2 regions of the Streptomyces sp. NPDC038213 genome follow, and region 1 is predicted to be linked to the other one. Evidence: predicted binding sites of a transcription regulator. Region 1 holds the regulator's gene; the other holds the start of a gene.
What was found. Region 1 encodes HrcA, which represses chaperone genes, less so after heat shock. Its sites were predicted from a motif close to TTNGCACTCNGNNNNNCNGAGTGCNAA; they were not measured.

Region 2: a site for HrcA is predicted at 2,061-2,087, ahead of groES (co-chaperone GroES). Genes of this name have one in related genera too.

What each region holds. Positions count from the first base shown of each region.
Region 1 is NZ_JBVJYM010000002.1:108,105-112,447, reverse strand. It holds gene dnaJ (molecular chaperone DnaJ) at 128-1,267, opposite strand; gene hrcA (heat-inducible transcriptional repressor HrcA) at 1,268-2,284, opposite strand; gene ACZ7JZ_RS03205 (MBL fold metallo-hydrolase) at 2,417-3,142, shown strand; gene ACZ7JZ_RS03200 (DUF3097 domain-containing protein) at 3,171-3,980, shown strand; gene hemW (radical SAM family heme chaperone HemW) at 4,343-4,343, opposite strand, start outside.
Region 2 is NZ_JBVJYM010000001.1:343,452-347,794, forward strand. It holds gene groL (chaperonin GroEL) at 1-1,491, opposite strand, end outside; gene groES (co-chaperone GroES) at 1,606-1,914, opposite strand; gene ACZ7JZ_RS01545 (FtsW/RodA/SpoVE family cell cycle protein) at 2,291-3,715, shown strand; gene ACZ7JZ_RS01550 (polysaccharide deacetylase family protein) at 3,792-4,343, opposite strand, start outside.

The sequences.
Region 1 (4,343 bases):
CACCAGCGGCCGTTGAAGGCGTCCTTCAGCCGGGAGAACAGCCCCTGCTGACCGGGCTGACTGCACCCACCCGGGGGGCCACCCCCGGACCCCCGGCAGGGCCCCCGCCGGGGATCACCAGCAGCCGTCAGCGGCCGTTGAAGGCGTCCTTCAGCCGGGAGAACAGCCCCTGCTGACCGGGCTGGAACTGGCCCGTGGGGCGCTCCTCGCCGCGCAGCTTGGCCAGCTGGCGGAGCAGGGCCTCCTGCTCCGGGTCCAGCTTGGCCGGGGTCTGGACCTCGACGTGGACGATCAGGTCGCCGCGGCCGCCGCCGCGCAGGTGCGTGACGCCGCGCCCGTGCAGCGGGATCGACTGGCCGGACTGGGTGCCGGGCCGGATGTCGACCTCCTCCATCCCGTCCAGGGTCTCCAGCGGGCACTTCGTGCCCAGCGCGGCCGCGGTCATCGGGATGGTCACCGTGCAGTGCAGGTCGTCGCCGCGCCGCTGGAAGACCGAGTGGGGCAGCTCGTGGATCTCCACGTACAGGTCGCCGGCGGGGCCGCCGCCGGGGCCGACCTCGCCCTCGCCCGCGAGCTGGATCCGCGTGCCGTTCTCCACACCCGCGGGGATCTTGACCGTGAGGGTGCGCCGGGAGCGGACCCGGCCGTCGCCCGCGCACTCGGGGCACGGGGTCGGGACCACGGTGCCGAAGCCCTGGCACTGGGGGCAGGGGCGGGAGGTCATGACCTGGCCCAGGAAGGACCGCGTGACCTGCGAGACCTCGCCGCGGCCGCGGCACATGTCACAGGTCTGCGCGGAGGTGCCGGGGGCGGCGCCCTCGCCGGAACAGGTCGTGCACACGACCGCCGTGTCGACCTGGATCTCCTTCGTGGTGCCGAAGGCGGCCTCGTCGAGCTCCAGGTCGAGCCGGATCATGGCGTCCTGGCCCCGGCGGGTGCGCGAGCGCGGGCCGCGCTGGGAGGCCTGTCCGAAGAAGGCGTCCATGATGTCCGAGAAGTTGCCGAAGCCGCCGGCCCCGAAGCCGCCCGCGCCGCCACCGCCGCCGGAGGCCGAGAGCGGGTCGCCGCCGAGGTCGTAGACCTGCTTCTTCTGCGGGTCCGACAGCACCTCGTACGCGGCGTTGATCTCCTTGAAGCGCTCCTGCGTCTTGGGATCGGGGTTCACGTCCGGGTGCAGCTCGCGCGCGAGCTTCCGGAAGGCCTTCTTGATCTCGTCCTGCGATGCGTCGCGGCGCACGCCGAGTACGGCGTAGTAGTCCGTGGCCACTTACGACTCCGCCAGGATCTGTCCGACGTAACGTGCCACTGCGCGTACCGCTCCCATCGTTCCGGGGTAGTCCATGCGGGTCGGTCCGACCACGCCGAGTTTGGCGACTGCCTCGCCGCCCGAACCGTAGCCGACCGAGACGACGGACGTGGAGTTCAGTCCCTCGTAGGCGTTCTCGTGGCCGATGCGTACGGTCATCCCCGACTCGTTCGCCTCGCCCAGGAGCCGGAGGAGCACGACCTGCTCCTCCAGGGCCTCCAGGACGGGGCGGATGGTCAGGGGGAAATCGTGTCCGAAGCGGGTGAGATTGGCGGTTCCGCCGATCATCAGCCGCTCCTCCTTCTCCTCGACCAGGGTCTCCAGCAGGGTCGCGAGCACGGACTGGACCGTTGCCCGGTCCTCCAGCTCGAACGACTCCGCGAGGTCCTGGACGAGCTGCGGCACGTCCGCGAAGCGGCGGCCGACCACCCGGCTGTTGAGCCGCGCCCGCAGATCGGCGAGGGAGGCCTCGCCGAAGGGGGCGGCGGCGTCGACCATCCGCTGCTCGACCCGGCCCGTGTCCGTGATCAGGACGAGCATCAGGCGGGCGGGCGAGAGGGCGAGGAGCTCCACGTGCCGGACGGTGGAGCGGGTCAGGGAGGGGTACTGCACCACCGCGACCTGCCGGGTGAGCTGTGCGAGCAGCCGCACCGTGCGGCCGACCACGTCGTCGAGGTCGACGGCGCCGTCCAGGAAGTTCTGGATGGCCCGGCGCTCGGGCGTGGACAGCGGTTTGACCCCCGCGAGCTTGTCGACGAAGAGCCGGTAGCCCTTGTCGGTGGGGATGCGGCCGGCGCTGGTGTGGGGCTGGGCGATGTAGCCCTCGTCCTCCAGCACGGCCATGTCGTTGCGCACGGTGGCGGGCGAGACGCCGAGGCGGTGCCGCTCCGTGAGCGCCTTGGAGCCGACCGGCTCCTCCGTCCCGACGTAGTCCTGGACGATGGCGCGCAGCACCTCGAGTCTGCGTTCGCTGAGCATCGTGCGCACCTCCACCTGATGAACGTCGTCCGTTTGGCACTCGGGGGTTCGGAGTGCCAGAGATCCCCCGGTCAGTGTACGGCGGGGAGGTGCACCCCTAGCAAGGGCGGCCCGTCAGGGTAGCGTCGCGGCATGGACGTCCGTTGGGAAGAGGCAGGCTGGGAAGGGCTGACCGGGCGCGCCGGCCGGCTGAGGCTCCCGGTGTGGGACTGCACCGCGGGACTGGTGGTGGGAGACGATGCGGCGCTGCTGATCGACCCCGGTTCGTGCGTGCGCGAGGGCTCCGCGGTGCGGGCCCAGGCGGAGCGGCTGGCGGGCCGGCGCGTGACCCATATCGCATTCACACACGGACATTTCGACCACGTCCTGGGGGCCGCGGCCTTCTCGGGGGCCGAGGTGTACGGGGCGGTGGGCCTGGACGCGGTCCTGCTCGCCGGCCGCGACCTGCTGCGGGAGTCCGCGGTCCGGCACGGGCTGGACCCGCAGGAGGCGGCGGACTCCACGGACCTGCTGATCGCGCCGCGGCACCTGGTCTCCGGGGAGTGGACCCTGGAACTGGGCGGGGTGCAGGTGCTGCTGGCGAACGTCGGCCCGGGCCACACCCGGCACGATCTGGCCGTGTTCGTGCCCGGCGAGCGGGAGACGGTGTTCTGCGGGGATCTCGTGGAGGAGTCCGGCGAACCCCAGGCGGGGGACGACTCGGTCCGCAGGCAGTGGCCGGCCGCCCTCGACCGGCTGCTGTCCCTGGGCGGGGAGGACGCGCTGTACGTACCCGGCCACGGGGCGGTCGTGGACGCGGACTTCGTCCGTGCGCAACGCGCCACACTCGCCGCGCGCTTCGGCGTGTCGCCCTCCTGAACCGGCCGCCCTGCCTACTGTCGTCCGAATGCGCGAGTACTCCCCCGACCTGACCCCGCCCTGGAAGCGCGGCGCGACCCGCCCGGTGCCGGAGGTGGCCGCGGACCCCGGCCTGGTGGTCGAGGTGGCCGGTACGGACTTCTGCGGGGCGGTGACCGGCTGCGAGGGCGGCGTGGTCACTTTGGAAGACCGCTTCGGCAAGCGCCGGGCCTTCCCCCTCTCGCCTCGGGGCTTCCTGCTGGAAGGGGCCGTGGTCACCCTGGTCCGGCCCTCCCGCGCCCCGGCGGCGCCGCAGCGCACCGCGTCCGGCTCGGTGGCGGTGCCGGGCGCCCGCGCCCGGGTGGCCCGGGCCGGGCGGATCTACGTGGAGGGCCGCCACGACGCCGAGCTGGTGGAGAAGGTCTGGGGCGACGACCTGCGGATCGAGGGCGTGGTCGTCGAGTACCTGGAGGGCGTCGACGACCTCCCCGCCCTGGTCGACGCCTTCGCCCCGGGCCCCGACGCCCGGCTGGGCGTCCTGGTCGACCACCTGGTCCCCGGCTCGAAGGAGTCCCGCATCGCGGCCGCCGTCACCCATCCGGACGTCCTGATCGCGGGCCACCCGTACGTGGACGTCTGGCAGGCGGTGAAGCCGTCCTCCCTGGGCATCCCGTCGTGGCCGTCCGTCCCGCGCGGGCGGGACTGGAAGACGGGCGTCTGCGAGGCGCTGGGGTGGGCGCCGAACACGGGTGAGGCGTGGCAGCGGATCCTGTCCCGGGTCAGGTCGTACCAGGACCTGGAACCGTCCCTCCTGGGCCGCGTGGAAGAACTCATCGACTTCGTCACGACCCCGTCCTGACCACGGGTTCCCCGCTGCGCGGGCCTCTCCCCTACCCGCCCCTTCCCGCTCCTGGGGCTCCGCCCCAGACCCCGCGCCTCAAACGCCGGCGGGGCTGGATGGTGCCGCCAGGGGCGGCAACTCCAGCCCGCGCAGGGGGTCCCCCCGGACGAAGTCTGGGGGAGTTTGAGCGCACCGGGCGCGGAGCGCACGGAACGGGGTCCGGGGCGGAGCCCCGAAACCCCCCACCCACCCGCACCCGACCCACCACTCCCGGCAACATCCAGCCCCGCCGGCGCTTGAGGCGCGGGGGTGTGGGGGCGGAGCCCCTGCTTTCGGGAAGGGGCGGGGTGGGGAACAGGCCCCGCGCAGCGGACCGGGGTT
Region 2 (4,343 bases), on a different contig from region 1:
GACCGGGTCGATGACGCCGGCCTTCACCAGGTCGCCGTACTCGCCGGTGGCGGCGTTGAAGCCCTGGCCCTTGTCGAGCTCGGCGACCTTCGAGGTGATGACGTAGCCCTCGAGGCCGGCGTTCTCGGCGATCCAGCGCAGCGGCTCGACGGCGGCGCGGCGGACGACCGCGACACCCGTGGCCTCGTCGCCGGTCTTGCCGAGGTTGTCCTCGAGGATCTTGACGGCGTGGACCAGAGCGGAACCGCCACCGGAGACGATGCCCTCCTCGACCGCGGCGCGGGTCGCGGAGATGGCGTCCTCCAGACGGTGCTTCTTCTCCTTCAGCTCCACCTCGGTGGCGGCGCCGACCTTGATGACGCACACGCCGCCGGCGAGCTTCGCGAGGCGCTCCTGGAGCTTCTCGCGGTCCCAGTCGGAGTCGGTGCCCTCGATCTCGGCCTTGATCTGGTTGACGCGGCCGAGGACGTCCTCGGAGTTGCCGGCGCCGTCCACGATCGTGGTGTCGTCCTTGGTGACGGTCACGCGGCGGGCCGAGCCCAGCACGTCCAGACCGGCCTGGTCGAGCTTGAGGCCGACCTCCTCGGCGATGACGGTGGCACCGGTGAGGGTGGCCATGTCCTGCAGCATCGCCTTGCGGCGGTCGCCGAAGCCGGGGGCCTTGACGGCCACGGCGTTGAAGGTGCCGCGGATCTTGTTGACGACGAGGGTGGAGAGCGCCTCGCCCTCGAGGTCCTCGGCGATGATCAGCAGCGGCCGGGAGCCACCCGCCTGGATGACCTTCTCCAGCAGCGGCAGCAGGTCCTGGATCGAGGAGATCTTGCCCTGGTTGATGAGGATGTACGGGTCCTCGAGGACGGCCTCCATGCGCTCCTGGTCCGTCACGAAGTACGGGGACAGGTAGCCCTTGTCGAAGGCCATGCCCTCGGTGAACTCGAGCTCGAGGCCGAAGGTGTTGGACTCCTCGACGGTGATGACACCGTCCTTGCCGACCTTGTCCATCGCCTCGGCGATGAGCTCGCCGACCTGCTGGTCCTGCGCGGAGAGCGCGGCCACGGCGGCGATGTCGGACTTGTCCTCGATCGGACGGGCGGTGGCGAGGAGGTCCTCGGAGACGGCCTTGACGGCGGCGTCGATGCCCTTCTTCAGGGCGGCCGGGGAGGCGCCGGCGGCGACGTTGCGCAGACCCTCGCGGACGAGCGCCTGGGCCAGGACGGTCGCGGTGGTGGTGCCGTCACCCGCGATGTCGTTGGTCTTGGTCGCCACCTCCTTGACGAGCTGGGCGCCCAGGTTCTCGTACGGGTCGTCCAGCTCGACCTCACGGGCGATCGTGACGCCGTCGTTGGTGATGGTCGGGGCGCCGAACTTCTTGTCGATGACGACGTTGCGGCCCTTGGGGCCGATCGTCACCTTGACCGTGTCGGCAAGCTTGTTGACGCCGCGCTCGAGGGCGCGACGGGCGTCCTCGTCGAACTTCAGGATCTTCGCCATGGAAGCGGTTCAGCCCTCTCGAAAATTCTGGGGTTTAACGGACTGCGCCCCTCGCCGCCCGGCAATCAGCGGGGTGACCAGGGGCGCAGCTCAAAGCAATCTGCTTCGGGTGAATTACTTCTCGACGATCGCGAGCACGTCGCGAGCCGAGAGGACGAGGTACTCCTCGCCGCTGTACTTCACCTCGGTGCCGCCGTACTTGGAGTACAGCACGATGTCGCCGACGTTGACGTCCAGCGGGAGACGCTGGCCGTCCTCGAAGCGGCCCGGGCCCACGGCGAGGACGACGCCCTCCTGGGGCTTCTCCTTCGCGGTGTCCGGGATGACCAGGCCGGAGGCCGTGGTCTGCTCTGCGTCGAGCGGCTGGACCACGATGCGGTCCTCGAGCGGCTTGATGGCAACCTTGGAGCTGGCGGTCGTCACGATCCGACCTCCCCCTTCGGAGATCTCACGGGGTTAACTGTCTGAGGTGGCGACCAGGTGGATCCGTCGTCGCGGGTGCCGGACCTGCCCGTCGCTGTGTTGGCACTCACCAGGGGCGAGTGCCAGGCCCGAGAGTATTCCGGCGATTAGCACTCGGTCAAGCGGAGTGCCAATTCACGGCCGGCGGCGTTGCGCGCGGCGCGGCCCGGTACGCAGCCATGCCCCTGCCCCGGCGCTTCAAACCTGCACCGAGGAACCACCGGGCCGGTGCGTTCGTCGTAGACGATATGAAGATAAAGCGGCTCATTGGCGAGCAGATCGGACGGACGGCTTCCGCAACCCCTGAGGCACCGGGCGCCACCGGCGGCGGCGTGCCGTGCGCGGACTGACCCTGCGGGCCCGGACCACGGCTTCGGCGCGCCGGCGCACCGAGGCCCTGCTGCTGGCCTTCGTCGTCGCGATCACCGTCTTCGGCCAGGCCAGCGTGGGCCTGGCGATGAACGGCGCCCTCCCGCCGGGGCTCACCGGTTTCGCGCTCAGCATGTCGCTGCTCGCGCTGGTGGGGCACCTGGGCGTGCGCCGGTTCGCGGCGTACGCGGATCCGCTGATCCTGCCGCTGGCGCTGCTGCTGTCGGGGCTGGGGCTGGTGCTGCTCGCGCGGCTGGACCAGACGTACGTGGCGAAGTTCAAGAACGCCGCGGCGAACGCGCCCGGGCAGCTGATGTGGACGGTCATCGGCGTGGCCGCCGCCCTGGCCGTGATCGCCGTCCTGCGCGACCACCGCCACCTCCAGCGGTACATCTACCTGACGATGGCGGTCGCCCTGGCCCTGCTGATCGCACCCGCCTTCTTCGGCGCCGACCAGTACGGCGCCAAGCGGTGGATCACGGTCGGGGGCATGTCGCTGCAGCCGGGCGAGTTCGTGAAGATCATGATCGCGGTGTTCTTCGCGGGGTACCTGGTCGTCCACCGGGACGCGCTGGCGCTGACGGGCCGCAAGGTGCTGGGCGTGCGGCTGCCGCCGGGCCGGCAGCTGGGCCCGATCGTCACGGTGTGGATCGTCTCGATGCTCGTGCTGGTCTTCGAGCGCGACCTCGGCACCTCGCTGATCTTCTTCGGCGTCTTCGTCGTGATGCTGTACGTCGCCACCGAGCGGACCAGCTGGATCGTCTGCGGCCTGCTCATGGCCTCCGCCGGCGCCTTCGTGGTCGGGTCCACCGAACCGCACGTCAAGGGCCGCGTCGCCGCCTGGCTGGAGCCGATGTCGATCTTCCTGCCGCCCGAGCAGCGGCCGCCGGGCATCGTCTCGGACCAGTCGGCGCAGGCCCTGTTCAGCTTCGGAACCGGCGGGATCACCGGCACCGGCCTGGGGCTGGGGCACCCGGAGCAGATCGGCTTCGCGGCCCGCTCCGACTTCATCCTCACCACCGTGGGCGAGGAGCTGGGCCTGGCCGGGGTGATGGCCGTGCTGCTGGTCTACGCGCTGCTGGTGCAGCGGGGCCTGCGGATGGCGCTGGCCGCGCGGGACCCCTTCGGCAAGCTGCTCGCGGTGGGCCTGGCCGCGGCGCTGGCCCTCCAGGTCTTCGTGGTCGCGGGCGGGGTCACGGGCCTGATCCCGCTGACGGGCAAGGCGCTGCCGTTCCTCGCGAAGGGCGGCTCGTCCCTGCTGGCGAACTGGATCATGATCGCGCTGCTGCTGCGGATCAGCGACAGCGCGGAGCGGCAGCGGGAGGCGGACGCGCGCCTGCCGGAGCCGGAGCCCGGCCCGCGAGCGGCCCCCGCGCCGGCTCCGGCGGGCTGAGCGGCGGGGGTCGGGTGGCGGGTGGCGGGTGGCGGGTGGCGGGTGGCCAGGGTAGGAACGGGTGGGCGGGCGGGCCTCAGAGGTAGTCCTCCAGGCGCCCTATCCGGTAGCCCTGCTCCTGGATCCTCCGCAGCATCCGGGTGGTCATCTGCGTCAGCGTGGAGCCCTTGAGCTCGGCGGGGCCCCGGAAGTGCGCGAGCACGATGTCCCCGGGCCGCAGCCCGTCCCCCTCGGCGTAGCGCAGGTTGCGGATCTGCATGGAGACCCGCCACAGGACGACGGAGGAGACCCCGCAGTCGGCCGCGGCGCGCAGCGTGTCGTCGTTGTAGTTGCCGAAGGGCGGGCGGAAGAGCCGGGGCCGCTCGCCGAATCGTTTGTGCAGCTTCTCCTGCTGCCCGCATATCTCGGCCTTCTGGGCCGCGTACGGCAGGGTCCGCAGGTTCGGGTGGGTCAGCGAGTGGTTCTGCACCGCGCTGCCGTGGCCCTGTGCGCGCAGGGCCCCGAAGTGCCCGTACCCGGGCGCGGCCACGCTGTCGGTCAGGAACATGCTGATCGGCAGCTTCAGTTCGCCGGCCATCCGCAGGAACTCCGGATCGCGTTCGGCCCCGTCGTCGAAGGTCAGGAAGAC